One region of the Nocardioides sp. NPDC101246 genome, then DNA from elsewhere that is predicted to be linked to it. Evidence: riboswitches for the same ligand, from Rfam matches in the RefSeq annotation. Region 1 holds a riboswitch; each other region holds the start of a gene.

What was found. A riboswitch is a leader RNA that binds a small molecule or an ion and turns the genes downstream of it on or off. The one in region 1 is predicted to bind cobalamin.
Region 2: another riboswitch for cobalamin. It lies ahead of ACIRON_RS09845 (ribonucleotide-diphosphate reductase subunit beta); the one in region 1 lies ahead of ACIRON_RS12200 (ABC transporter substrate-binding protein).
Region 3: another riboswitch for cobalamin. It lies ahead of ACIRON_RS09815 (VWA domain-containing protein); the one in region 1 lies ahead of ACIRON_RS12200 (ABC transporter substrate-binding protein).

What each region holds. Positions count from the first base shown of each region.
Region 1 is NZ_JBIWNX010000006.1:6,367-17,540, reverse strand. Features, by position in the region: gene ACIRON_RS12230 (amino acid permease) at 1-1,228, opposite strand, end outside; gene ACIRON_RS12225 (hypothetical protein) at 1,225-1,398, opposite strand; gene ACIRON_RS12220 (family 16 glycosylhydrolase) at 1,607-2,476, shown strand; gene ACIRON_RS12215 (hypothetical protein) at 2,492-2,938, opposite strand; gene ACIRON_RS12210 (ABC transporter ATP-binding protein) at 2,977-3,738, opposite strand; gene ACIRON_RS12205 (FecCD family ABC transporter permease) at 3,818-5,092, opposite strand; gene ACIRON_RS12200 (ABC transporter substrate-binding protein) at 5,089-6,123, opposite strand; cobalamin riboswitch at 6,177-6,364, opposite strand; gene ACIRON_RS12195 (NAD(P)H-dependent oxidoreductase) at 6,374-7,072, opposite strand; gene ACIRON_RS12190 (sugar ABC transporter ATP-binding protein) at 7,251-8,777, shown strand; gene ACIRON_RS12185 (ABC transporter permease) at 8,774-9,817, shown strand; gene ACIRON_RS12180 (ABC transporter permease) at 9,814-10,884, shown strand; gene rhaS (rhamnose ABC transporter substrate-binding protein) at 10,890-11,174, shown strand, end outside.
Region 2 is NZ_JBIWNX010000004.1:430,510-438,039, reverse strand. Features, by position in the region: gene ACIRON_RS09860 (ABC transporter substrate-binding protein) at 1-736, opposite strand, end outside; gene ACIRON_RS09855 (ABC transporter ATP-binding protein) at 733-1,578, opposite strand; gene ACIRON_RS09850 (FecCD family ABC transporter permease) at 1,575-2,579, opposite strand; cobalamin riboswitch at 2,690-2,873, opposite strand; cobalamin riboswitch at 2,963-3,178, shown strand; gene ACIRON_RS09845 (ribonucleotide-diphosphate reductase subunit beta) at 3,310-4,308, shown strand; gene ACIRON_RS09840 (ribonucleotide reductase N-terminal alpha domain-containing protein) at 4,323-6,017, shown strand; gene ACIRON_RS09835 ((2Fe-2S) ferredoxin domain-containing protein) at 6,172-6,531, shown strand; gene ACIRON_RS09830 (cobalamin biosynthesis protein) at 6,519-7,442, opposite strand; gene ACIRON_RS09825 (cobyrinate a,c-diamide synthase) at 7,439-7,530, opposite strand, start outside.
Region 3 is NZ_JBIWNX010000004.1:420,154-429,830, reverse strand. Features, by position in the region: gene ACIRON_RS09825 (cobyrinate a,c-diamide synthase) at 1-2,142, opposite strand, end outside; gene cobO (cob(I)yrinic acid a,c-diamide adenosyltransferase) at 2,136-2,750, opposite strand; gene ACIRON_RS09815 (VWA domain-containing protein) at 2,750-4,849, opposite strand; cobalamin riboswitch at 4,874-5,015, opposite strand; gene cbiE (precorrin-6y C5,15-methyltransferase (decarboxylating) subunit CbiE) at 5,032-6,234, shown strand; gene bluB (5,6-dimethylbenzimidazole synthase) at 6,725-7,351, opposite strand; gene cobM (precorrin-4 C(11)-methyltransferase) at 7,351-8,103, opposite strand; gene cobJ (precorrin-3B C(17)-methyltransferase) at 8,100-9,650, opposite strand; gene ACIRON_RS09790 (precorrin-8X methylmutase) at 9,647-9,677, opposite strand, start outside.

The sequences.
Region 1 (11,174 bases):
GGTACATCAAGCCCTTCTTCCAGCGCCGGTAGAGCTGGATCTGGCAGATCACGATGGTCGCCCAGGACGCGATGATGCCGAGCGCCGACATGTTCAGCACGATCTCGAACGCCTGGCCCGGCACGATCGCGTTGAGGCCCACGCCGAGGAGCGTGATGCAGCCGGTGAGCAGGATCCCGCCGTACGGAACGCCGTTCCTCGACATCCGTCCGGTGAAGGTCGGGGCGCTCCCGCTCATCGCCATGGACCGCAGGATGCGGCCGGTCGAGTAGAGGCCGGCGTTGAGCGAGGAGAGCGCGGCGGTCAGCACCACGAGGTTCATGATGGTGCCGGAGTTCGCGATCCCGAGCTGGTCGAAGAACGTCACGAACGGGCTCTCGTCCGCCCGGTAGGTCGTGTAGGGCAGCAGCAGCGCGAGCAGCACCAGCGAGCCCACGTAGAACACCGCGATGCGGGCGATGACGGAGTTGATCGCCCGGGGCATGATCTTCGCCGGCTCGGCGGTCTCGCCGGCCGCGGTGCCGACGAGCTCGACCGCTGCGTACGCGAAGACGACGCCGGAGATGACGATGACGAGCGGGAGCACGCCGACCGGGAAGAGCCCGCCGTTGTCGATCACCATCCCGATCCCGGTCTCCTGGCCGTTGAGCTCCTTGCCTCCGGCGAGCACGATCGTCCCGAGCACGAGGAAGCCCAGCAGCGCGACCACCTTGATGAGCGCCGCCCAGAACTCCAGCTCGCCGAAGAGCTTGACCGAGATCAGGTTCATCGAGAGCACGACCGCGAGCGCGATCAGCGCGATCACCCACTGCGGGACGACCTCGAAGGCGCCCCAGAAGTGCATGTACGTCGCGATCGCGGTGACGTCGACGATGGAGGTCATCGCCCAGTTCAGGAAGTACATCCAGCCGGCGGCGAACGCGGCCGGCTCACCGAGGAACTCCCGGGCGTAGGAGACGAACGAGCCCGATGACGGTCGGTGCAGCACGAGCTCGCCGAGCGCCCGCAGGATGAGGAAGACGAACACCCCGCAGAAGGCGTAGACGAGGAACAGGCCCGGCCCGGCCTCGTGGAGGCGGCCGCCCGCGCCCAGGAAGAGCCCGGTGCCGATGGCGCCGCCGATCGCGATCATCTGCAGCTGCCGTGGGCTGAGGCTCTTGTGGTAGCCCTCGTCCTCGTCGGTCAGGCCGCTGACCGGCCCGCTGGTCTGGTCCTCGGTGTCGGTCATCGGCTCGCTCCCGGTCCGGAGTGCGGTGGCTCGGGCACGTCCTTGAACAGCAGCCACCCGCCGACCACGGCGACGACCGCCGCCACGGCGTAGCCGATCAGCGACCACCAGCCGAGGTGCAGGTACGCCGTCACCCCGACGATCGCCAATGCGAGGAACACCATCGTCATGCCGATGATCGGCGTCCGTGGCCTGTATGGATCCCGTGCCAATGCGATCACCTCACCTGCAGGGCCCCCGATGGCCCCGCTCCGGGGCCCATTAGAGCGCATCGAGAGCGTTCTCGCGGTGACCGGACGTCGCCCGGCGTTTCCGTTCCGTCGAAGGGCAAATAACAGTAAGGTCGCCTTACAGTTAATCCCCATGAAGGAGCGTTCGATGCGTAGCTCGAGGATCCGCACCATCCGCACCACACTCACGGCGACCGCCGCTCTGGCTCTCGTCCTGGTCGCACCGCTGGCCGCGCCGGCCGCCGTGCCCGGCCCCGACGCCGGCGGCGCGGCGACCCGCGCAGGAGAGGTCGAGGCGGCAGCCCTGACCTGGTCCGACGAGTTCGACGGGCCGGCCGGCAGCGCCCCGAACGGCGCCAACTGGAACTTCGAGACCGGAGGCGGGGGCTGGGGCAACAACGAGCTGCAGACCTACACCAGCTCCCGCGACAATTCCGCGCTCGACGGCAACGGCAACCTGGTCATCACCGCCCGCCAGAGCGGGGGCGGCTACACCTCGGCTCGGCTCACCACCAAGGGCAAGGTCCAGCCGAAGTTCGGTCGCCTGGAGGCGCGGATCCAGATCCCGCGCGGCCAGGGGATCTGGCCGGCGTTCTGGATGCTGGGCGGCCAGTTCGACAACGTCGGCTGGCCCGCCTCCGGCGAGATCGACATCATGGAGAACGTCGGTTACGAGCCCCACCTGGTCCACGGCACCCTGCACGGCCCGGGCTACTCCGGCGGCAACGGCATCACCGGTCAGTACATGCACCCGCAGGGCTGGTCCTTCGCCGACACCTTCCACACCTTCGCGGTCGACTGGCAGCCCGGCTCGATCACCTGGTCCGTCGACGGGGTCGCCTACCAGACCTTCACCACCGCCAACACCGGCGGCAACCCCTGGGTCTTCGACCAGCCGTTCTTCTTCATCCTCAACGTCGCGGTCGGCGGCAACTGGCCCGGCAACCCCGACGGCACGACCCAGTTCCCGCAGAGCATGGTCGTGGACTACGTACGCGTCTACGACTCGCAGCTCTGAGCGATCCGGATCCGGTCAGGCGCCGGACCAGTTCAGCGACAGCACGGCCTGCTCCTCGGAGGCGTCGACGACCTTCGCGGTCATGCCCTTGAGGTAGTAGGCCTTGCTGTCGCCGACCGGAAGGATCGTGGCCATCCCGCCGGTGCTGGAGGCGTCCGCGGCGGAGAGCGTCAACCCGACGCCGTCCTCGCTCAGGTCGGTGACGGTGAGCAGCTCCCAGCCGCTCGTGCCCACGCCCGGGGTGCCCTCCCATCCCAGGTCCGGGTCCAGGTCGATCTCGGCGCCCTTCTCGACGAGCACCTCGCAGATGGCGTCGAAGCACTCCTCGTACGCCGTCCCGTCCGCGGCGCTCAGGCCGCCGCCCGTGGGGTTGCTCGGGGTGTCGCGGTCGCCGCCACCTCCGCACGCGCCGACCAGCAGGGCAAGGGTGACGATCGTTGATGTGATGCCGAGTCTCTTCACGGGTCCTCCGTCCGGGGCCCAAGCGTAACGGTCCGCCGTCACAGCGGGCCGAGGAAGCGGATGACGACGCCGTCGTCGTGGTGCACCCGGGCGCGTACGCCGTAGACCTCGCTGATGAGGTCCTCGGTGAGCACCTGCGCGGGGGGACCGCCGGCCACGACGCGGCCCTGGGAGAGCACGAAGACCTGGTCGCAGTAGGTGGCGGCGAGGTTGAGGTCGTGGAGCGCGACCAGGCAGGTCGTGGGCATCCGGCGGACCAGCGCGAGCAGGGCCAGCTGGTGGCGTACGTCGAGGTGGTTCGTCGGCTCGTCCAGGAGCAGGATCTCGGGCTCCTGGGCGAGCGCCCGGGCGATCTGCGTACGCTGCCGCTCGCCGCCCGACAGGGTCGAGAAGCGCTGGTCGAGGCGGTCGGCGATCCCGGCGTGGGTGGCCGCCTCCGCGATGGCGGCGCGGTCACGGGCGCAGTCGGGTGCCCACGCCGGGCGGTGGGGGACCCGGCCGAGCGCGACGACGTCGCGTACGCGCAGGTCCTGGCTGGTCGCCGGCTCCTGCTCGACGACCGCGAGCCGGCGTGCCAGCCGGCGCCGCGACATGCCGGCGAGCGGGCTGCCGTCGAGCAGCACGTCCCCGGAGTCCGCGGGCCGCAGCCCTGCCAGGATGCGGATCAGCGAGGACTTCCCGGACCCGTTGGGCCCGAGCAGCCCGACGGTGACGCCGTCCTCGACCTGGAGGGTCACGTCGTCGACGACGAGACGTCCCCGCGGAGCCCACCGGACCCGCCCGGCCTCGAGCGCCGTCATCGGGCCACCTCCGTAGCGCAAGCGCCAGAATACGGATGCGGCCCGATGAAACGCTGACAGCTCGCTCGCTGGCGCTCGCTCATCGGCGGGCCCTCATCAGCACCAGCGCGAAGGCGGGCACCCCGACCAGCGCGGTCGCCACCCCGACCGGAAGCTCCTCGGGGTCGATCACCGTCCGGGCAGCGGTGTCGACCCAGATCAGGAAGATCGCGCCGAGCAGCGCGGTCGCCGGCAGCAGCAGCCGGTGTCCAGGGCCGACCAGTGCGCGAGCCAGGTGCGGCAGCACCAGCCCGACGAAGCCGATCGCGCCCGAGGTGGACACGATGACGGCCGTCATCAGCGCCGTCAGCACCAGGAGCACCGCCCGGATGCGGCCGACGTCGACCCCGAGGGAGGCCGCCGCGTCGTTGCCGAAGGCGAACGCGTCCAGCCAGCCGGCGCCCGCGACGCAGCAGAGCAGGCCACCGAGCACGATCACCCCGCAGACGAGTACGTCGGTCCAGCTCGCCGAGGAGAGCGACCCCAGCAGCCAGAACAGCACCCCGCGCGTCTGCTCGGCGTCGGCCGCGGTGAACACGATGAACGAGGTGAGCGCCGAGAAGAGCTGGGTGGCGGCGATCCCGGCCAGGACGAGCCGGTCGGTGGTGCCCCCGGCGAGCGAGGCCAGCAGCAGCACGAGCGCGAACGAGACGAGCGCTCCCGCGAACGCCCCGGTGGAGAGCCCGATCGTGCCCGCCCCGACGCCCAGCACGACGATCGAGACCGCACCGGTCGAGGCCCCCGAGGAGATGCCGAGCACGAACGGGTCGGCGAGCGGGTTGCGCAGCAGCGACTGCAGGATCACCCCGCAGATCGCCAGTCCCGCTCCGCAGATCCCCGCCAGCAACGTACGTGGCAGCCGCAGGTCCCACACGATGCTCTGCTGGAGCAAGGTGAGGTCGGAGGAGCCGAGGCCGGCCCGGTCGGCGACCACGCCGTAGACGTCGGCGACGCTCAGGTCGGAGGGCCCCACGGTGATCGCCCCCGCGACCGACGCCAGCACCACCAGGGGAGCCAGGATCAGCACCACGCCCGCCACGCCGATCGCCGAGGCGTCGCCAGCGTCGGCCGAGGCGGCGCGTACGTCGGCCGAGTGGTCGCCCGCGTCGCCCGAGATGGCGCGTACGTCGCCCGAGTGGTCGCCCGCGTCGCCCGAGGCGTCGCCCGCGTCGGCCGAGACGTCACCCGCGTCGCCCGAGCCGTCACCCGCGTCGCCCGAGCCGTCACGGCCGCGCCAAGTCGGCCGACCGGGCTGACGCTTCGGCCGACCGGAGTGACGGCTCGGCTGGATGGGGTTGCGTGTGTGCGATGTCATAGGCCGAGGGCGGCGAGCTGCTCGGCGACGTTCTCGACGGCGTAGACGGTGCGGATCGACGGGTTGAGCTCGGCGCCGGAGAGAGTCACGAAGCGGTCGTTCTTCACCGCCTCCATCTGCGCGGTGACCGGGTTGGCCTTCAGGTAGTCGATCTTCGCGCGGGCGGTCTCGGCGGTCTGGCTCTTGCGGGTCAGGTCGCCGAGGACGATGACGTCGGGGTTGCGCTCGGCGACGGTCTCCCAGTTGATCTGCGGCCACTCGTCGGTGGTGTCGTCGAAGACGTTCTCCACGCCGAGGGTGCGGCCGATGATCCCGGGGCCGCCGCAGCAGCCGGCGAGGTAGGGCGACTCGGAGTTGGCGAACCAGTACATCGCGCTGACGTCGTGGTCCGGCGCCTCGGTCCGGGCCGTCTCCAGTCGCCGGGACAGGTCGGCGACGAGCTCCTCGCCCCGCTCGGGGACACCGAAGATCCGCGCCAGGTCGGTGATCTCGCCGAAGATCGTCTCGATCTCGAGGGCGCCGTGGCGGGTGCCGTCGTCGTCGCCCTCGTTGTCCTTGAGGCACTCGGCGGGGGAGAGGTAGGAGCCCACGCCGAGCTTCTCCAGGTCCTCGGGTGTGGTCACCCCGCCCTCGCCCAGCGTGCTGGCGAAGGAGGCCGTGACGAAGTCCGGCTCGGCCTCCAGGACGCGCTCGTAGGAGGGCGCGTTCTCGGCCAGCCGGGGTACGTCCTCGTTGGCCGCGGCCAGCGAGTCGAGCACCGGGTCGGTCCAGGTCGCGGAGCCGGCGATCCGATCGGCCAGGCCGAGCGAGAGCAGGATCTCGGTGGAGCCCTGGTTGAGCGAGACGACGCGCTCGGGCGGTGCCTCGAGGGTGATCTCGCGGCCGCAGTTGGTCAGGGTGACCGGGAAGCCGGCGGCGCCCGCGGCCTGCTGCGTGTCGGAGGGCTGGTCGGAGGCGCAGCCGGCCAGCGTCGAGCCGAGCACCAGGACGGTGCTCGCGGTGAGAGTTCGGATGGTGCGGGAGGGGTGCACGTCGGTCCTCGAGCGGGTCGCGGGCTGGTGCGCGTCGCCCGTGCTGACCGGCAGCGGTGTGCTGCAGGGCCAGCAGGTCTTCGGACTCGGGATCGACCGGCGCGAGACGCCTTCCCAGGCCCGAGGGCCCAGTGGCACAGTGTCCCGTCCGTCACCCACACCGCTGCGCGTCAGTCCCGGACTCTCACCGGGTTCCCGTGCCGGGACTGCGTCCCGAGCGGCTGGCCAGATGACCGTAGCAGGCGGGCCCTCAGCGCTCGCGATGGGCGCTGAGCCCGTCCTCCCCGGGTGCGACCGAGTCGTGGAGCCTGATCGTGTGGTCGTAGTGCTCCTCGGCCATCGGCAGGTAGTCGATCCGCGGCTCCGTCATCACGCCCTCGAGACGTACGCTCAGGTCGGCCTCGATCCGTGCCATGACCTGCGGGTTCATGGTGTCGGCGTCGGTGATCAGGTGCGGCCGCAACGGGTCCATCCCGGTGTACCAGAACGTGCCGTGCAGCAGCGGCCACAAGACGTCCTCGATGTCGCCGCTGATCCCACGCGGGCCGAGGGTCGCGGCCCGGTCCCCGGCGGTGACGACGGTCAGCGCGCGCTTGCCGACCAGGCCGCCCTTGCCGTACTTGAGCGGCTTGCCGGTCTCCGGATCCGGTACGTCGAAGGCGAACCCCGACTCGAAGACCCGGTCGATCCAGCCCTTGAGGATGGCGGGCACCGAATACCACCACAGCGGGAACTGCACGACCAGCAGATCGGCCTCCCGCAACCGGTCCTGGTGGTGGCGTACGTCAGCCTCTCCCCGCTCCACCAGAAGTGGATTGAAACCTTCTCGATAGAGGTCGATCTCGTCGACGCTCCAACCGGCCGCGCCGAGCGCGTTCATGCCGACCTCGCGCAGCCGTCCGTTGAGTGATGCCGCGTGCGGATGTGCCCATACCCAGAGTGCGTGCATAGGGCTCTGAACGCCGTCTGACGCGGTGGGATTCCCGCCTGGATACGCACCGGCGCCGACACGGTCTGATGACAAAGTCCGGATCTCGCTCAAATTAGCGGCCTCAGAGTGTTGACGTATGTGATTGCCATCACTAGCGTAAACCAGGCTTGAAACCTTTCAATTCGAGGAGCTGCCCATGCCGGACACACCCGCCGCACTGGAGCTGCGGGACGTGGCCAAGTCGTTCGGCCCCGTACGCGCCCTCCGGTCCGGAAGCCTCCGGGTCGAGGCCGGATCCATCCACGCGCTCGTGGGGGAGAACGGAGCCGGGAAGTCGACCCTGGTCAAGATCGTCGCCGGGCTCTATCGCCGCGACGCCGGCGACTACCTGCTCTCCGGGGAGCAGGTCGACTTCCGCAACACCGCCGACGCCAAGCAGGCCGGGGTCGCGGTCATCTACCAGGAGCCGACCCTCTTCCCCGACCTCTCCGTCACCGAGAACATCTTCATGGGTCGCCAGCCGACCAACCGCTGGGGCAGGATCGACCGCGCCGCGATGCGCACCGAGGTCGTCGAGCTCTTCGCCAGGCTCGGCGTCCCGATCGAGCCCGACCGGCCGACCGAAGGCCTCTCCATCGCCGACCAGCAGCTGATCGAGATCGCCAAGGCGCTCTCGCTCGACGCCAGGGTCCTGATCATGGACGAGCCGACCGCTGCCCTCTCGGGCAACGAGGTCGACCGGCTGATGACCGTGGCGCGCACGCTGCGCGACCAGGGCTGTGCCGTCGTCTTCATCTCGCACCGCTTCGACGAGGTCTTCGCGCTGTGCGACACGATCACGGTGATGCGCGACGGCGCCTACATCTCCACCGACGCCATCGCCGAGGTCACCGAGGACGAGATCGTCCAGCGGCTGGTCGGACGCGAGGTCTCCGACCTCTACCCCAAGCTCGAGGCCACGGTCGGCAAGCCCCTGCTCGAGGTCAAGGGCCTCACCCGCACCGGCCTGTTCCAGGACATCAGCCTGACCGTCCGCGAAGGTGAGATCGTCGGTCTGGCGGGCCTCGTCGGTGCCGGGCGCAGCGAGGTCGCGCAGGCGATCTTCGGCGTCGACCCCTACGAGAGCGGCGAGGTCACCCTCGACGGACGCCCGGTGCCGCCGGGTGACCCGAGGCGGGCGATCGAGATGGGCCTGGCGTTCGTCCCCGAGGACCGCCGCCAGCACGGTCTCGTCCTGGACGCACCGATCTCGCGCAACATCACCCTGCCGACCAGCGGACGGCTCGCCCGCACCGGGCTGATCAACAGCGCCATCGAGAACCGCTCGGCCGCCGACTGGGCCGCCCGGCTCGAGGTCAAGGCCGCGACGCTCGACACCCTTGCCGGCACCCTCTCGGGCGGCAACCAGCAGAAGGTCGTCCTGGCCAAGTGGCTCTCCACCCGGCCGAAGGTGCTGATCATCGACGAGCCCACGCGGGGCATCGATGTCGGCACCAAGTCCGAGGTCCACCGGCTGCTCTCGACCCTGGCCCAGGAGGGTCTCGGGATCCTGATGATCTCCTCCGAGCTCCCCGAGGTGCTCGGCATGGCCGACCGGGTGATCGTCCTCAGCGAGGGCCACCAGACGGCCGAGCTGAGCCGTGAGGAGGCGACCCCCGAGGCCGTCATGCGCGCGGCGACGGCCCACCACTCCACCACCCTGAACGTCAGCGAGGCATCATGACCACCACGCTCGACGCGCCCGCCCCGGCCGCGCCGCAGCCACGCCATCGAGCAGCCAACCGGCTGACCTGGCTTCTCAAGCAGCGCGAGACCGGCATCGCCGTCGCCTTCGTCCTCCTGCTCGTGGTGACCACTGCGGTCAACCCGAACTTCCTGTTCAGCACGGACGGCTGGCGCGACCTCACCCTGACCCCCGCGATCCTCGTCTGCCTGGCGGTCGGCCAGGCGATGGTGATCATCACCCGCAACGTCGACCTCAGCGTCGGCTCGACCCTCGGGCTGACGGCCTACCTCGCCGGACGGCTCTTCCTCGACACCGGCCTCCCGGTGATCGTGGTCGTCCTGATCGCGGTCGCCGCCGGCGCGGTGCTCGGGCTGATCAACGGGGCGCTGGTCGCCTTCGCCAAGGTGCCGGCGCTGGTCATCACCCTCGGCACGCTCTACGTCTACCGCGGGATCATGCTCGAGTGGGCCGGCAGCGACCGGATCAACGCCTCGGACATCCCGCCCGGGCTGCTCGACTTCGGCACCGGATCGTTCCTGTTCATCCCCAACCTCGCCTGGATCTCGTTCGCGCTGCTGGCCGTCGTGATCTACCTGATGCGCTCCACGCGCGTCGGCCGCGAGTTCTACGCGATCGGCTCCGACCCCGACGCCGCCACCCTCTACGGGCTGCGCGACAAGCGCCGGGTCCTGCAGGCGTTCGCCACCTCGGGTGCGCTCGCCGGCCTCGCCGGGATCCTGTACGTCTCCCGCTACGGCACCATCAGCTCCGGCGTCGGCCAGGGCATCGAGCTCGAGGCCGTCGGCGCCGCGGTCGTCGGTGGTGTGGCCATCTTCGGTGGCAGCGGCACCGTTCTCGGGGCGGCGCTGGGGGCGTACCTCCTCGTCACCATCAACCGGGCGCTCCCGATCCTCGGCATCCCCGACTTCTGGCAGCAGGCCGTCGTCGGCGCGCTGATCATCGGCGCGATCGTCCTGGACCGCTACTTCGCCCGCCGTCAGCACGACAAGCTCCTCGCGGAGAGGGAAGAATCATGAGCCTCCTTGCCGAGAAGGCACCCGCCCGGACGTACGCAGCCCACGCCAGGCCGTGGTGGCAGCGCACCCTGATGACCAGGGACACGGCGATCATCGCCCTGCTCGTGGTGGTGTGGACGTACGCCTCGATCGCGATCCTCAACTTCTCCGACCCGATCACGGTCTACTTCCTGGTCCTCGACATCGCGCCGATCCTGCTCATCGCGCTGCCGATGACGCTGATCATCATCACCGGCGAGATCGACCTGTCGGTGGCCAGCGTCGTCGGGCTCTCCAGCGTCCTGTTCGGGGTGCTGCACCGCGAGGGCCTGCCGATGGTCGCCGCGATGGTGCTCGCCCTGCTCGCCTGCGCGGTCGCGGGAGCGCTCAACGGCGTGCTCGTCACCCGCTACGGGCTGCCGTCGCTGGCCGTCACCATCGGCACCATGGCGCTCTTCCGCGGCATCGCGGTCGGAGCGCTCGGCACCACCGCGATCACCGACTGGCCCGACTCCTGGCAAGACCTCGTCCAGGCCCGGATCGGCGACTCCCAGATCCCGCTGATGACGATCCCGCTGGTCGTACTGATCCTGATCTTCGCCGTGGTCCTGCACTTCACCCCCTTCGGGCGCGGCATCTTCGCGGCCGGTCTCAGCAAGGACGCGGCCCGCTTCTCCGGCGTCAACGTCGACCGTACGAAGCTGATCCTGTTCACGCTCAGCGGGCTGGTCTCGGGGCTGGCGGGCATCTACTTCACGCTGCGCTACGGCAGCGCGCGGGGCGACAACGCCACCGGGATGGAGCTCCAGGTCATCGCGGCGGTGCTGCTCGGCGGGGTGTCCATCTTCGGTGGCCGCGGGGCGATCCCCGGCGTCATCGCCGGCGTCGTCCTGATCGGGACGATCGGCAGCGCGCTCCGCCTCGACGGGCTCAGCGCCAACCTCATCCAGATCATCACCGGCCTGCTTCTCATCGCAGCAGTCATCGCGGCCAGCGTTCTCGGCTGGACCGGTCGCATCGTCGGCACCTATCGCCGGCAACAGAGCTCGGACGAACCATCCTCTAAGAACTCAAAGAAATCGGAGTGAGAGACATGACCAGCAAGTTCCGACGCGCAGGCAGTGCCGTCGCCATCGTTGCGGCCCTCGGCCTCGCCCTGTCCGCCTGTGGTGGCGGGAGCGACAGTGGCAGCGATGGAGAGGGTGGCGGCGACACCAGCAGCATCACCTTCATCCCGAAGAACCTCGGCAACCCCTACTTCGACGCCTCCGACACCGGCGGCCAGAAGGCCGCCGAGGAGATCGGGACCACGTGGAAGCAGGTCGGCCCGACCGAGTCGACCCCCGACTCCCAGGTCAGCTTCATCAACACCGCGACC
Region 2 (7,530 bases), on a different contig from region 1:
TGTCGAAGATGGCCTGCGGAGCGCCGAAGGAGCCGGAGGTGAAGATCGCGTCGGTGCCGGAGTCGAAGAGGAACGCGGTCGGCGCCTTCTCCGGCTTGGGCGCGCTCTCCAGGGCCTCGCGGCGCTCGTCGATGTCGGCCGCGACCTTTGTCGCCTCCGCGCCGTGGCCGGTCAGCTCACCGATGTTGAGCAGGTCGGTACGCAGCGCCGTCCAGGCCTCCATCGTGCCGCGGTCGCCGTCCTCCTGCCGGCAGGACTCACTGAGCAGGTAGGTCTCGATGCCGTGCTCCTCGACGGTCTCCGGGATCAGGTTGCGCGACTCGCTGAACCCGTAGTTCCAGCCGGCGAACATCATCTGCGGCTTGAGAGCGAGGACGGTCTCGAGGGTCGGGTAGTCGTCGCCGACGACCTCGAGCTCCTCGACCCGGTCCTTCGGGTAGGCGAGCTCGAGCAGCTCCTGGTCCCGGGCGATGCCGGTGACCGCGACGAGCTCGTCGCGAGCGCCGACGGCCAGCGCGATGGAGATGATCCCGCCGTCGTAGGCGTAGAGCTCGGTGACCGGCGCGTCGACGGTCACCTTCTCGCCACAGTTCTCGACGGTGATCGCGCCCTGCCCGGCGGCGCCGGCGGCGGTCTCCTCCGTCCCGCAGGCGGTGAGGATCGTCGAGCCGAGCGCGAGCACGGCGAGGCAGGCGAGGCCGCCGCGACGTACGGGGATGGTCGGGAGAGAGATCATGCCGAGTGGTCCTTCCGGGGGTGGATGAGGAGATGTGCCTGATCGAGGTGCGGGTGGGGCACCTGGACGGAGCCGACGCCGAAGTGGAGATCGACGCTGATCGCGTCGAGCACCTCGGCAGGCGGGCCGTGGGCGACGACGGTCGCCGGCCCCGCGTCCGGGTCGCTGCCCGGGGGCCGACCCAGAACCGCCAGCTGATCGAAGGAACGGAGCGCCAGGTCGAGGTCGTGGATCGTCGCGACCAGGGTCTCGGCCCGGCCGGCGACGGTCTGCAGCAGCCGCAGCTGCCAGGCGACGTCGAGATGGTTCGTGGGCTCGTCCAGGAGCATCACCGGGCTCTCCTGGGCGAGGCCGCGAGCGAGCACCGCCCGGCGCCGCTCGCCGCCGGAGAGGCGGTCACAGGGGTCGTCGATACGGTCGGCCAGGCCGACGGCATCGAGCGCCGCCCGGACGATCTCGCGCTCCTGACGACCACCTCGCGACCACGGCCGGGTGCGCGGCACCCGGCCCAGCGCGACCATCTCACCGACGAGCAGCTCGGCGGAGGCGACCTCCTCCTGGGGGACGTACGCCAGCCGGCGGGCGCGCTCGCGCGAGCCGATCCGGGAGGTCTCCTGGAGCCGACCGGAGTCGTCGGCGAGCTGGGCCTGCCCCGTGCTCGGGCGCAGTACGCCGGCGAGGATGCGCAGCAGCGTCGACTTCCCCACCCCGTTCACGCCCACGATCCCGAGGCTGGTCCCTGCAGGTACGTCGAGGTCGATGTCACGCAGCACCTCACGCTCGCCCAGACGGGCCCCGACCCCGCGCAGCCGCAGCACCGGACCGGCGCCGTGCCCGCTCATCGCTCACCGCCGAACCGGTAGCGGCTCCGGCCCATCAGCAGCAGGAAGAGCGGCGCACCGACGACGCCGGTGACCACCCCCAGCGGGATCTCCTGCGGTCGGGCCACCATCCGCGCGAGCACGTCGACCCACAGCAGGAAGAGCCCGCCACCCAGCGCCGCGACCGGGAGCACCACCCGGTGCCGAGCCCCGACGAGCAGCCTGGCGGCGTGCGGCACGATCAGGCCGACGAACCCGATCCCGCCGCTCACCGCGACCAGCACGCCGACCAGCACGGAGAGGCCGACGAACAGGGCACCGCGCAGCGCCGCGACGTTCACACCGAGCGCGGCCGCGGTCTCCGGCCCGGCGGCGAGCGCGTCCAGCCACCGGTGCAACGCCAGCATCCCGGCGGCGAGCACGAGGCCGACGACCGCGGGCACCCACAGCTTCTCCCAGCTGGCGCCGCCGACGCTGCCGAGCATCCAGAACATCACCGAGTTCGCGGCCCGCGGGTCGTCGCTGGCGAAGACCAGGAAGGAGGCGATCGCGGAGAGCCCCGAGGAGAGCACCACCCCGGAGAGCACCAGCCGGATCGGGGTCAGTCCGCCCTGCGCGGTCGCCACCAGCCAGACCAGCAGCGCTGCCCCGATCGCCCCGAGCAGGGCACCGGTCGAGACCGCGTAGATCCCGAAGCCGACCAGGGCGCCGGTGGTGATCGCAGCCGTCGCCCCGACTGCTGCGCCGGAGCTGATGCCGAGCAGGAACGGGTCGGCCAGCGGGTTGCGCACCAGGGTCTGCATGCCGGCGCCGGCGACGGCCAGCCCGGCGCCCACGACGAGCGCCATCAGCGCGCGGGGCAGCCGCAGCTCCCACACGATCACGTCCCATCTCCCGGGAGCCTCCCCCTCGAGCCGGTCGGTCACCGTCGCAACCACATCGGCGAGCGGGATGTGCTCGGACCCGAACGCCAGGGACGCCACCACGCTCAGCGCCGAGGCGAGCAGCAACCCGGCCACCAGCGGTAGGAACGGGACGCGTCGTCTCCCGGCGCGATCGCGGGCGCGAGCACGGACACGGTCTTCCACGGCGGTCGGCCTCTCAAGTCCTCTGGACCCTGGTCGCGAGGGCCGTGACGTACATCTGAGCCGACAGGTTTTCGGACTCGGGTTCACCCGGCGAGGCCGCCTTCCCAGGGACTTCTCCCCAGTGGCTTGCTGGTCTCGCCGTCGCCCTCACCGCTGCGCGCCAGTCCCGGATTCTCACCGGAGTTCCCTGGCATCCATCCGGATGCGTTCGACTCGGCGCAGAGGCTAGCACGGGTCGTCGAACCGGTGCCGGGGATGTTTCCGACGACACGGCGAAGCACAAGATCTAGGAAGTTGCATTGGTGTAATTCCCGCATATAGTGGTCCTCGCAGCTGGTTCTCCTTCCTCGGCGACGGGGAGGGAGAGGCAAGAGGGAACCCGGTGTGAGTCCGGGACTGCCCCGCAGCGGTGAGTGGGAACGACCGCCTTCACGAAGCACTGGGAGCAAGCCATGCCCCTGGGAAGCGACGGCCACTAGGACCGAGCACGAAGCCCACGAGTCCGAAGACCTGCCAGTGCCCACCTCATGGTGGGGTCCGCGACCTCGAGGGAAGGTCAGGGGATCAAGCGCGTACGACGCTGTCCTCTCCTGCCCCCGGAACGGATGCACGAGACATCCGGAGCGGGCCGTGGGTCCCGCGGACCAAGGGGGCATGAGAGAAGATGATCGACACCGAGGGTCTACCGATCCGCACGGAGAAGTCGGCGTACGTCTTCGACTATCCGATGGCCGAGGACCTGGCCAAGAAGCAGCGGAGCATCTTCTGGACGGCCGAGGAGATCCCGGTCGAGAACGACAAGCAGGACTTCCTGGTCAACATGACCGACGCCGAGCAGGCCGCGGTCAAGACGACGCTGAAGCTGTTCACCATCTACGAGCTGATCCTGGGCGGCGAGGTGTGGGGCGACCGGCTCTTCCACTCCTTCCCGCGGCCCGAGGTCCAGATGATGACGAACGCCTTCTCGTTCGCCGAGCTGAACATGCACGCGCCGTTCTACGCGAAGCTCAACAAGACCCTGATGATCGACACCGAGGAGTTCTACGACTCCTACAAGAACGACCCGGTGCTGGCCGAGCGGATCGCCTTCGTGTGGGAGGCCATCGCCGACGAGGACCTGCTCTACGCGCTGAGCGTCTTCACGCTGATGGAGAATTGCGTCCTCTACTCCAACTTCGCCTTCCTCAAGCACTTCCAGTCCGGCGGGAAGAACCTGCTGCAGAACGTGATCAGCGGCATCAACTTCTCCGCCCGCGACGAGAACCTGCACGCCACCGGCGGCGCCTGGCTGTTCAACACGGTGTTGGAGGAGTACGCCGCCACCGTGCCGGCCGACAAGTTCGAGGCCGAGCGCTCCGACCTGTTCGAGCGCGTCCGCGGCGTCGCCGAGCACCTCTACGCCCACGAGGCCCGGATCGTGGAGATGCTCTTCGCCCACGGGCCCATCACCGGCATCGACCAGGCCGACCTGGAGGCCTTCGTGAAGTCCCGGGTCGACATGACGCTGGAGAACATGCGGATGGAGCCGCTGTTCGGGGTCGAGGACAACCCGATCGCCGAGTGGTTCTACAGCGGCATCAACGGCACCCAGTTCCACGACTTCTTCCAGGTCACCGGCAACGAATACAACCGCAACATCGGCGAGACGGAGTTCAGCTTCTAATGACGAACAGTCTGATGGGCAGCAACAGCAGCTGGGAGACCCTCTCCGCCGAGCGCAAGGCGCTGCAGGCCGAGGGCGTCGTGCCCGCCTTCATGACCACCGCGGGCTACGCGATGTTCAAGGCGAAGTACACCGTGGAGGGCCAGAGCGTCCGCGAACGCTACGAGACCATCGCCGCCACCGCCGGCGAGCTGGCCGACGAGATGTACGCCCGCGAGGACGGCACCTCGTGGACCGAGAAGTTCTTCGAGGCGATCTGGAACGGCTGGCTCTCGCCGTCGACGCCGGTGCTCTCCAACCTCGGCACCGACCGGGGTCTGCCGGTCTCGTGCGAGGGCTCCTACGTGGAGGACTCGGTGTGGGGCTTCTACGAGACCCTCAAGGAGGCCGCGATCCTCTCCCAGAACGGGTTCGGCACCTCGGCGTACCTCGGCGACGTCCGGCCCCGCGGCGCGAAGTTCTCCGACAACGGCAAGGCCAACGGCGTGGTCCCGGTCTTCTGCAACTTCGTGGAGATGACCAACCAGATCAGCCAGGGCGCCACCCGCCGCGGCTCCTGGGCGGGCTACCTGCCGGTGGACCACCCGGACTTCTTCGAGCTCGCCGATCTGATCTTCCGCGAGCCGGCCAACAAGAACGTCGGCTGGATCTTCAGCCAGGCGTTCATCGACCGGATGCTGGCCGGCGACAAGGACGCGCTCGAGCGCTACCAGCGGGTGCTGAAGATCCGGGTGGTGCTCGGCAAGGGCTACATCTGGAAGGTCGACACCGTCAACGCGGCCCAGACCGAGTCGTACCAGGCCAACGGGCTGGAGAACAAGGCCTCCAACCTGTGCTCGGAGATCACCCTGTTCAGCGACGAGGACCACTCCTACACCTGCGTGCTCTCCTCGCTGAACCTGTCGACCTACGACGAGTGGAAGGACCAGGACACCGCGTACGTCGCGACCGTCTTCCTCGATTCGGTCGCCGAGGCGTTCCTGCGCAAGGCCCGCACCATCCGCGGCCTGGAGCGCGCGGTGCGCTACACCGAGAAGGCCCGCAGCCTGGGCCTGGGCGTGATGGGCTACCACGACTACCTGCAGAAGCAGCGGGTGCCGTTCGAGTCCGACAAGGCCGCGGCGCTCAACACCGACATCTTCGAGCACATCTCCGCAGCCGCCGACGCTGCGTCGCGGTGGATGGGCTCGATCGCGGGCATCCCCGAGTGGTGCGTCGGACGGCGCAACTCCCACCTGATGGCGATCGCGCCGACGATGAGCACCGCGGTGATCGTCGGCGGCACCAGCCAGGGCATCGAGCCGTACGTCGCCAACGTCTGGAACCAGACCACCTCGGCCGGTGAGATGCCGCGGGCCAACCAGAACCTCGTGGAGGTGATGAAGGAGCGTGGCGTCTACGACCAGGCGCACATCTCCGACATCATCGACAACGGTGGGTCCGTGGCTCATGTGGACTGGCTCGACGACCACGAGAAGGACGTCTTCAAGACCGGCTACGAGATCGACCAGGAGGTCCTGCTCGCCCGGGCCTCGGACCGACAGGTCTACATCGACCAGGCGCAGTCGCTCAACCTGTTCTTCCAGGCCGACGCGACGCCTCAGTACATCAGCAAGATCCACAAGCTCGCGCTGCTCGACCCGAACATCAAGAGCCTCTACTACCTGCGCTCGCGGGCCGGCATCCAGGCCAGCAAGCAGTCCCGCTGAACCCGATTTCTCGACGAGAGGTACGACCATGAACGAGAACCCGACCACCGACGCCATCGACGACCTGACCTGGGACGACTGGACCGACGCCCAGGTCTGTGCCATCGAGAACGGCCCCGACTGCGAAGCCTGCGAGGGCTGAGGAGGCTTGCGGATGACCGGTCCGGCTACCGGACGGCCGACGCTGACGGTCTGCCGCGGATGCTGCTGCGGGAGCGAGCGGAAGTCGCCCGGGGTCGACCACGCAGCCGTGCTCACGACGCTGCACACGGCGGCCGGGGAGTCGGCGACCGTACGTGTCGCCGACTGCCTCGGCCCCTGCGAGCGAGCCGACGTCGTGGTGGTCGGTCCCTCACCTGAAGGACGCCGGCGCGGGGCCCGGCCGGTGTGGGTCGCCCGGACCGGCAGCGCGAGGGTCGCCGACGCCCTGGCCCAGTGGACCCGCGCCGGCGGACCGGGCATCGCCGATGCCCCGCCGGCGGTCCTGGCCCGGGCCTTCCGTCAGGAGCGCTGAACGACGGCGTACGCGGCAGCGACCAGGGCCGCGCCGATCCCGATCCGCCGCGCCAGCCGGGTGGCCCGGGAGATGTCGGCCGGCTCGGTCGCGCGGCCGTCGCCCATGACCGCGCGGTGCTCGACGCGGTTGCCGTAGTAGGTGTTGGTGCCGCCCAGCCGGACCCCGAGCGAGCCGGCGAAGGTGGCCTCGACGACGCCGGCGTTGGGGCTGGGGTGGTTGGCGGCGTCACGGCGCCAGGCGCGTACGGCCTCGCCGGCGTTTCCTGGGGAGGCGGCGACCGTGAGCAGGCCGGACAGGCGCGAGCCCGGGAGGTTGAGCAGGTCGTCGAGGCGGGCGCTGGCCCAGCCGAAGCGCTCGTAGCGCTCGTTGTGGTGGCCGACCATGGCGTCCAGGGTGTTGGCGGCGCGGTAGCCGAGCAGTCCGGGGACACCTGCGACGGCGCCCCACACCAGCGGCGCGACCACCGCGTCGGAGGTGTTCTCGGCGACGCTCTCCACGACGGCACGGGAGACCTCGTCGGCGCCGAGCTGGCTGGTGTCGCGCCCGACCAGGTGGGTCAGCCGCTGCCGTGCCGCTGGAAGGTCGCCGCGGTCGAGATGGTCATGGACGGCCATCGCCTCGCGCTCCAGCGAGCGGCCGCCGAGGACCGCCCAGGTCGCGGCCGCGGTCACCAGCGTCGTCCCGATCCGTCCGGGGGCGAGCCGCTCCGCGGCGGCTCCGAGGACGACCGCTCCGCCGACCAGGGTCGCGGAGTGGAGGACGCCGCGGGCTCGGTCGTCGGCGTACCAGACTCGCTCCGCCTTCATCGCGACCGTGCCGAAGCCGGCGACCGGGTGGTAGCGCCGCGGGTCGCCGAGCAGGCGGTCCAGCGCGAAGCCGGTGAGGAGCCCGATCGTCCGGGGGCTCACGAGGGTTCCCGGGTCTGGCGCAGCGCGGCCAGGAGCTGGTCGGTCGGGTCCTCGGGGCGTACCGCGATCCGCACCCAGTCCGGGCCGA
Region 3 (9,677 bases), on a different contig from region 1:
TGCCACGAGCGTGAACGCCTCCGCCGCCCCCGCCGTCGGGAGCACCTCGTCGCGGGCGCGCCCATGGTGCTTCGCCAGCGCCGCCCGCGCCGGCTCCTCGTCCGGGTAGGCGGTCGGTGCCAATGAGTCGTGAAGCGCCTGTTCCAGCCACCCCGGCCGCTCGCCCGGGTAGACATTCACCGCGAAGTCGAGCAGCCCCTCCCCCACCTCGACGTCCCCGTGGTGGCGCAGCGGATCGGCCGGCGGGAGGTCCGTCGCGGCGGGCATTTCCCCGCCATGGCGGGATTCTGAAGGCGGGTTGTCGCTCGTCTCTCCGCACTTTCCCGCCATGGCGGGAAAGTGCGGCGCCGCCCGATGAGCCGCCACCGCGAACCGGGCCGCCAGGTGCGGATGGCCAGCCCAATGCACATGCAGGTACGAGGCATGCAAGGTCTCCGACGCGTACCCCGTCAGCGCCGAGGCGTCAGCCACGTCGGCCGAGTTGGCACTTATGCCGGCCGAGTTGGCACCTATGCCGGCCGAGTTGGCACTTGCGTCGGCCGAGTTGGCACCTATGCCGGCCGAGTTGGCACTTGCGTCGGCCGAGTTGGCACTTGCGTCGGTCGAGTTGGCACTTGTGGGTCGCGAAACTCGACTTTCGTCGTCCACAACTGCGGTCTCGCCCGCCACAACTGCCGTTTCGATCGGCGTTAGCGACGTCTCGATCGACGCGGGCGACGTCTCGATCGACGCGGGCGACGTCTCGGCTGTTGCAGATGACGCTTCGACTGACGCGGGTGACGCTTCGACTGACGCGGGTGACGCTTCGGCCGACGGAGGTGACTTCTCGGGCGACGCGGGTGACGCCTCGACGGTCCAGGCGGCTCGGGGGCCGGCGGGGGGCGAGGTGGTGGTGCGGTGGAACTCGTGGCCGGTGATCTGCTCACCCGCGCGGGTGAGCAGGGAGTCGGAGGCGGCGATCGCGACCGGGTAGCGGAGGGTGAGGCGCTCGCTCATCGCGGCCTGGGCGGGGATGGCGCCGGCCATCGGGACCCCGTCGAGCGAATCGGCCAGGTAGAGGAGCCCGGCGCACTCGGCGACCGTCGGCACTCCAGCCTCGACCGCGGCGCGGAGATCGCGGAGCAGGCTCGTGTTGGCGGCGAGGTCGACGGCGTACATCTCCGGGAACCCGCCGCCGAGGTAGATCCCGCTGGTGCCCTCGGGCAACGCCTGGTCGGAGAGTGGGTCGAAGGAGCGTACGTCGCAGCCTGCCGCCTCCAGGAGCTCCTCGGTCTCGGGGTAGCGGAACGTGAACGCCCGCCCGCCCGCGACGGCGATCACGGGACGAACCGTGTTGGTCTCGACACGCTCGCTGACGCTCGCGGCTCGACCAGCAGTGGGAATGTCGCGACCAGCACGGTCGTCTTCGCGCAACGCCTCGGCCGGATCCCATGCCTCACCCTCGAGCTCAGGTGCCGAGCGGGCCACGTCCAGCAGCGCGCCCAGGTCCAGGTGCTCGGCGACCTGCTCCCCCAGCCGCTCGATCAGCGCGACCGACTCGTCACGCTCGGCGACCGGGACGAGACCGAGGTGACGCGACGGCGTCGCCAGCGACTCGTCGCGCGGCAGAAGACCGAGCACCGGCAGCCCGGCCTGCTCCAGCGCCGACCGGATCTCGTCGGCGTTGCGCCCCGGGGAGCAGCGGTTGAGGACGACTCCCCCGACGCGTACGGACGGGTCGAAGGTCGCCATCCCGGCGGCGATCGCGGCAGCTGAGCGGGACATCCGGGCGACGTCGAGGACCAGGACGACCGGCGAGGACGTCAACGAGGACACGTGGGCGGTGGAGGCGAAGCCGTCGGTGCCGAGGCGGCCGTCGTAGAGGCCCATGACACCCTCGATGACCGCCACATCCGCCCCAGCGGCACCATGGAGCAGCAGCGGCACGACCCGCTCGACGCCCACGAGGTGCGGGTCGAGGTTGCGCCCCGGACGCCCGGTGGCGAGCGCGTGGTAGCCCGGGTCGATGTAGTCCGGCCCGACCTTGTGACCGCTCACCGTCATCCCGGAAGCGCGCAGCGCGGCCATCAACCCGGTGGCGATCGTCGTCTTCCCCGAACCCGTCGAGGGAGCAGCGACCACCAGCCGGGGCAGGGTCACCATTCGATGCCCCGCTGGCCCTTCTGGCCGGCGTCCATCGGGTGCTTGATCTTGGTCATCTCGGTGACCAGGTCCGCCACCTCGAGCACGGCCGGGTCGGCGTCGCGGCCGGTGATCACGACGTGCTGGCGCCCCGGCCGCTCGGAGAGCACGGAGGCGACCTCGGCGGCGTCGACCCAGCCCCACTTGATCGGGTAGGTGAACTCGTCGAGGACCAGCAGGTCGTACGTCTCCGTGGCTAGGCACCGCTTGATCTCGGCCCAGCCCTCGGCGGCGGCCGCGGCGTGGTCCTCGGCGTCACCCTGCTTGCGGCTCCAGGACCAGCCGGAGCCCATCTTGTGCCAGTCGACCGGCCCGCCCTCGCCGGTCTCCTCGTGCAGCTTCCCGAGGCGCTCAAGCACGGTCTGCTCGCCGATGCGCCACTTGGCGGACTTCACGAACTGGAAGACCCCGATCCGCCAGCCCTGGTTCCAGCCGCGCAGCGCGAGCCCGAAGGCGGCGGTCGACTTCCCCTTGCCAGGTCCGGTGTGGACCATCACCAGCGGCCGGTTGCGGCGCTGGCGGGTGGTGAGCCCGTCGTCGGGTACGTTCAGCGGCTGTCCCTTGGGCATCAGGCAGCGCCCCTTCCCATGGTGGTTCCGGTGAACCCGTGGACGGCCGAGGTCAGCGCCTCGGCGTTGACCTCGGCGACCGGCACGTGCTCGGCTCCGAGGTGGACGGCCAGCTGACGGGCCAGGCCGAGCCGCATCGGCCCGCTCTCGGAGTCGATGACGACCGTCGTGACGCCCAGACCGGCGACGTACGCGGCGGCCTGCTGCGAGCGTCGCACCGCATCCTTGCCGTGGGCCTCTGCACTTTTTCTGGGGTAGTTGGCGCGACCGTCGGTGACGACCACCAGCAGCGGCCGCAGATCGGGGTCACGCAGGTGCTCGCGCTGGAGCACGCGGGCGGCCTCGAGGAGTCCTTCGGCCAGCGGCGTACGTCCTCCGGCGGGCACCTCGTCGAGCCGTGCCGCGGCGAGGTCGACCGACCCCGTCGGGGGCAGCACGAGCTCGGCACCCTCGCCCCGGAACGTGATCATGCCGACCTTGTCGCGACGCCGGTAGGCGTCCAGCAGCAGCGAGAGAACCGCGGCCTTGACCTGCGCCATCCGTTTGCGCGCGGCCATCGACCCGGAGGCGTCCACGCAGAAGAGCACCAGGTTGGCCTCGCGGCCCTCACGGACCGCGGTGCGGAGGTCCTCGATCCGCAGCTCGACCTGCGCCGAGGTACGCGGGCGGGCGCTCTGCTTGCCCGCGGCCGCCTTGAGCGTCTCGACGAGGTGGAGCGAGCCGCGGGTGCTGAGGCTGGCGCCGATCCGACGGCCGCTGCTGCCGATCGCCTTGCTCCGGCCGCCGGTGCGGCCCGTGCCCAGGCCGGTCACGGTCAGGAGGCGGGGGCGGTAGGCGGCGCCTGCGGCGGTGACCGTGTTGGTTTCGACACCGCTCGCTGCGCTCGCGGGCTCAACCAGCGAAGAATCGTCGCTCGTGGGCTCGACCGACGGGGGTTCGACCGACGGGGGTTCGACCGACGGGTCTTCCGCGTCGGCCGCACCGTCGCCGTCGGGCGGCGCCTGATCGGGCCCGTTCTCGGGCCCTTCCTCAGGCCCATTTTCAGGGCCACCTTCCGGCGGCTCGGGCGGCAGCTCGTCGTCGCCGAGGATGCGGTCGAGCAGGTCCTCGTCGAGCCCGGGGGCGTCGAAGGGGTTGCGACGGCGGCGGTGCGGGAGGGCCAGCAGGGCGGCGCGGCGGATGTCGGCGCGGGTGACCTCGGAGCGCCCGGCCCAGGCCGCGTGCGCGACCGCGGTGCGGGCGGTGACGATGTCGGCGCGCAGCCCGTCGACCTCGAACGCCGCGCAGACCTCGGCGATCTTGAGCAGCCCGGGCGCGGTGAGCCGGACCTTGCCGACCAGGGCGCGCGCGGTGGAGACCCGCGAGGTCAGGTCGCGCTCGGCGGCCAGATAGCGCTCGACGAACCCGGGAGCGTCCAGGTCGAAGGCCATCCGGCGGCGTACGACCTCGGCGCGCAGCGCCGGATCCCGGGGCGCGGCGACCTCGACGGTGAGCCCGAAGCGGTCCAGCAGCTGCGGGCGCAGCTCGCCCTCCTCGGGGTTCATGGTGCCGATCAGCACGAACCGGGCGGCGTGCTCGACCGAGACGCCGTCGCGCTCGACGCTGACCCGGCCCATCGCCGCCGCGTCCAGCAGCAGGTCGACGAGGTGGTCGTGGAGCAGGTTGACCTCGTCGACGTAGAGCAGGCCGCGGTGGGCCCGCGCAAGCAGCCCCGGCTCGAACTCGACCGCGCCGCGCGACAGCGCGCTCTCCAGATGGAGCGAGCCGACGACGCGGTCCTCGGTGGCCCCCACCGGGAGCTCGACCAGCCGCACCGGCCGGCTCTCCACGACGGCGGCGGACCCGAAGGGACCGTCCGGCGACTCCGCGGAGGGGTCGGCGGGGTCGATCGAGAACCGGTCCCCGGCGTAGACCGAGATCGAGGGCAGCACGGCCGCCAGACCGCGTACGGCCGTCGACTTCGCGGTCCCCTTCTCGCCACGGACCAGGACCCCGCCGATCTCCGGGGAGATGGTGGTGAGCACGAGCGCGAGGCCCATGTCGTCGAGGTCGTCCGCCTGGCAGCCGAGGACGGCAGAAAATGGGTAGTGCACCGGCATGAGAGGCTCCCGCTCCCTATCGCGTTGATTGGATGGACGCGAGGCCGGTCTTCGGACTTGTCGAGTCCCCGTGATGGGGCTCGATTCACCGCAGCGGGCCTGTGCCGGATTCCCACCGGCTTCCCAGATTCTCCCCAGTCGGGGCACCTCGCGCCTGTGCGGTCACTGTAGCGTCTGGCCTCATGATCGTCGTGGTGGGCATCGGTGCCGGAGGTTGGGACGAGATTCCCGTACGTCACCAGCAGCTGATCCGGGAGTCGGCCGTCCTCCTCGGCGGCAAGCGTCATCTCGACCTCGTCCCGGATGTCCCCGGCCAGCGGCGCGAGCCCTGGCCGTCGCCGCTGCGCGAGGGGCTCCCGGCACTGCTCGACGGCATCGGGGATGCGGTCGCCTTGGCTTCGGGGGACCCGCTGGTCTCCGGCATCGGCACGACGCTGATCGACCTGCTCGGCGCAGCGAACGTACGCATCGAGCCGGCCGTCTCCTCCGTCGCCCTCGCCCGCGCCCGGATGGGTTGGGCGGCCGAGACGTGCGTGGTCGTCAGCCTCGTCGGCCGCGAGGTGTCACTGATCGCGCGCGAGCTCGCACCCGGCCGCCGGATCCTGGCACTCTCCTCGGACGGGTCGACTCCTGCCTCGATCGCGAACCTCCTGGTCGGGGCCGGTTTCGGGGCCTCGACGATGACCGTCCTGGGCGAGCTCGGCGCGGAGACCGAGAGCGCACGGACCGCGACCGCCTCCGCGTGGGACGCGGAGTCGCCGCGGCTCAACATCGTGGCGATCGAGTGCGTCGGCGCACCCCTCCTCGGCTGGGCCGCCGGCCTTCCCGACGACGCGTTCGAGAACGACGGCCAGCTGACCAAGCGCGACCTGCGGGCCTCGGCCCTGGCCCGCCTGACCCCCACCGCCGGCGCGCACCTGTGGGACGTCGGCGCCGGTGCCGGCTCGGTCGGTATCGAGTGGATGCGGGCGCACCCGTCCTGCACCACGACCGCGGTCGAGGCCTCCCCCGAGCGCGCCGCCCGGATCGCCCGCAACGCGACCCGCCTCGGCGTACCCGGCCTGGCCGTCGTCCAGGGCCGCGCCCCCGATGCGTTGCGCGATCTCCCGGAGCCCGACGCGATCTTCATCGGCGGCGGCGCCACCCGACCAGGAGTGCTCGACACATGTCTCGCTGCCCTCCGCCTCGGTGGCCGGCTCGTCGTCCACGGCGTCACCCTGGAGACCGAGCAACTCCTGGCCGCTGCCTATCAGCAGCATGGCGGTGAGCTCACCCGGATCTCGGTCGAGACCTCAGCCCCGATCGGCACGTTCACCGGCTGGGTCCCCGCACGGGCTGTGACGCAGTGGTCCTTCGTCGTCCCCACCGACAGCGCCAACGGGTGAAAGAAAATTTTCTTCTATCCGGTCGACCCGCCCCGGCAGAAGACGAATCCAGGCGAACGAAAGTTCGTTCGCCCGCCGCGCCCCAGCCTCACACCCAGGGAAAGAAAATTCCTTCCCCTGGCAAGTAGATCCCAACTGGAATCCTCGGCGCCGAACGAATTTTCATTCGCCTCTCGGTCCACCACCGCGTAGCGGGCGCCCCGTGGAAGAAAAATTCCTTCCACCAACCAGACGATCCGACTGCCGGAGCGGGTGACCCGCAGTCCCAAGCCCGTGCTCAACTCGAAACTCCGCGCCAAACCCCTGCCGCCGACCCGATATACAGCCAAAATTCTCGTCGACGGCCGGTGTCAAGGCGATGTATCGAGCTTGTCGAGATGATCGCCGCAGGCGACCGGCGAAGCCGGCGGCCGAAGGCCGTCCTTTACTCCGGACGCCGGCGAGAACACCCTCCAAGCAAGGGTCGGCGGCAACACCAACCACGAAAACCTCAGCGCCCCGAGAGATACCTCTCCTCATGAACCACCGAAGACAGCTCCGACCGATGCCTCCACCCGAACCGCTCCAGATCCGGCACCTCAGGCACGCCGTCGACAGCACCGACACAGAGCCAGGCCACCGGCCGTACGTGTTCCGGAAGGCCGATGAGCGATCGCAGGAACTCCTCCCGGTAGAAGCTGACCCAGCCGACGCCGAGACCCTCGGCGGTGGCGGCGAGCCAGAGGTTCTGGATCGCGAGGACGGTCGAGTAGAGCCCGGCGTCGGCGATGGCGTGCCGTCCGAGGACCTGCGACCCGCCACGGGTCGGGTCGTAGCCGACGACCACCCCGAGTCCGGACTCGCAGATGCCCTCGATCTTGATCCGGGAGAACGTCGCGGCCCGCTCGCCGGAGAGCGAGGACGCGAACACGTCCCGCTCGGTGGCGACGTGGTCGCGGAAGGCCGACAGCGTCTCCGGCGAGCGCACCAGCACGAAGTCCCAGGGCTGCGACATCCCGACGCTCGGGGCGGCGTGGGCGGCCGAGAGGACCCGCTCGAGCACGGCAGGATCGACCGGGTCACCGGTGAACTCCGCGCGGGTGTCGCGGCGGCGGTTGATCGCGTCATAGAGGTCCATCAGGCACGCACCCGAGCCGCATCGTAGAGGAACGACTCGCCCCCGTCGCGGGCCAGCGCAGGTCCGGCGAGGATGACGGCGGCCTGCCTCAGACCCGCGTCCTCGACAGCGTCGGCGATCGTCGCCACCGTCCCGCGCAGCACCCGCTCCTCGGGCTGGCTGGCGCGGTAGACGACCACGACCGGGCACTCCGGGCCGTAGTAGGGCAACAGCTCGGCCATCAGCTCGCGGGTTCGCCGGATCGCCAGATGGAGCACGAGCGTGGCGCCGGTCGCGGCGTACGCGGCCAGGGACTCCCCCTCCGGCATGGCCGTCGACCGGGCCTGGGTCCGGGTGAGGACGACCGACTGCGCCACCAGCGGGACGGTCAGCTCGCGTCCCACGAGCGCGGCTGCCGCCGCGTAGGCGGGCACGCCCGGCGTGACGTCCCAGGGCACCTCGGCGGCATCGAGCCGCCGGGTCTGCTCCGCGACCGCCGAGTAGACCGACGGGTCGCCGGAGACGAGGCGTACGACCTGCTTGCCGCCCCGGTGGGCGGCGACGATCTCGCCGACGATCTGGTCCAGGTCGAGCTTCTGGGTGTCGACCAGCTCGGCCGCGGGGCTGCAGTGCCCCAGCACCTCGGGGTCCAGGTAGGTGCCGGGAAAGAGCACCACGTCGGCGGCCTCGAGCAGCCTCGTCGCGCGGACGGTCAGCAGGTCGGCCGCGCCGGGGCCGGCACCGACGAAGTGAACGCTCTGTCGGCCGGTCACCGCACGTACCTCGGCGTCCAGACCTGCCCGGCCGCGGTCGCCCGGGTCGAGCTCGCCCCCACGATGACCAGGCACTTCATGTCGATGGTCCCGGGGTCGAGGTCACCGAGAGTGGTCACGGTCAGCGACTCCTCGGCCCGCCCGACATCGCGCCCGACCACGACCACGGTGTCCGGCTTGCGCTGCTCCAGGAGTACGTCGCGAGCCCGGCCGATCTGCTCGGTGCGCGAGCGCGAGGCCGGGTTGTAGATGGCCAGCACGAGGTCGGCGGCCGCGACCGCGCGCAGCCGGTCCTCGACGACGGACCACGGCTTGAGCCGGTCGGAGAGGGACATCACCGCGAAGTCGGCCCCGACCGGGGCGCCTGCCCGCGCGGCCACCGCCTGGACGGCGCTGACCCCGGGCAGCACCCGGACGCGTACGCCGGCGTAGGCCGGATCCTCGGCAGCCTCGAACACGGCGGACGCCATCCCGAAGACACCGGCGTCACCGCCGGAGACCACGGCGACCCGCTCCCCCGCCACCGCCAGGTCCAGGGCGTGCCGGGCCCGGTCGACCTCGACCGTGTTGCCCGATGCGTGCCGTCGCAGGCCTTCACGTTGCGGCACCCGGTTGACGTACGGCGCGTAGCCGACGACGTGTCCGACCTCGGCCAGCGCCGAGCTGACCTCGGGTGTCAGCCACCCGTCGGGACCCGGCCCGAGCCCGACGACCAGGACCTCCCCGCCGGTCGAGTCTGTCGAGACGCCCCCGCGCGCCACCTCGACAGGCTCGACCGCGGGTAGCTCTTGCCGCAGCCGGGCCGCGGCAGGTGCAGGAGCCGTGTCTCCCGGCACCACGATGAGGGAGAAGTACGGCACGGAGGACGGGTCGACGTCGGCCACCGGCAGCCAGCGCTCCTCGGGCTGCGAGGCACGCTCGACGTACCAGGCACCCTCGAGCCGCCCGGCGGCCGCGAGCGCGGAGCGGACCGCGGGGAAGGTCCGGCCGAGCTTCATGATGATCGCCGCCTCGGTGTCGGCCAGCCGACGGGCGAGCTCGGGCTCGGGCAGGGTTCCCGGCAGCACCGTGAGCACGTCGGTCTGGCGCACCAGCGGGGTGGAGACCGCGGCGGTGGCGGCTGCGAAGGCGGGTACGCCCGGCACGACGGAGGTCTCGTAGACCTCCTTGAACCGGTCGTGGAGATACATCGAGGAGCCGTAGAAGAGCGGGTCGCCCTCGGCGAGCAGGACCACGTCGCGCCCGGCGTCGAGGTGAGCGGAGAGCCGGACCGCGCAGGACTCGTAGAACTCGGCCATCGCCCCGACATAGCCGCCGGGGTGCGAGGTGGTCCCGGTGGTGACCGGGTAGCGCAGCTCCTCCTCCACCGCGTCCGCGGGGATCAGGGACGACGCGATCCGGCGAGCGTGCGACTGCTTGCGCACCCCGGCGTGGTAGGCGATCACGGGAGCCGCGCCGATCAGCCGGGCTGCCTTGAGAGTGATCAGCTCGGGGTCGCCCGGGCCGATGCCGACGACGGTGAACCGTCCAGGGCTCGAGGTGCTCATTCCTGCTCCTGGGCGAGTGCGTTGAGG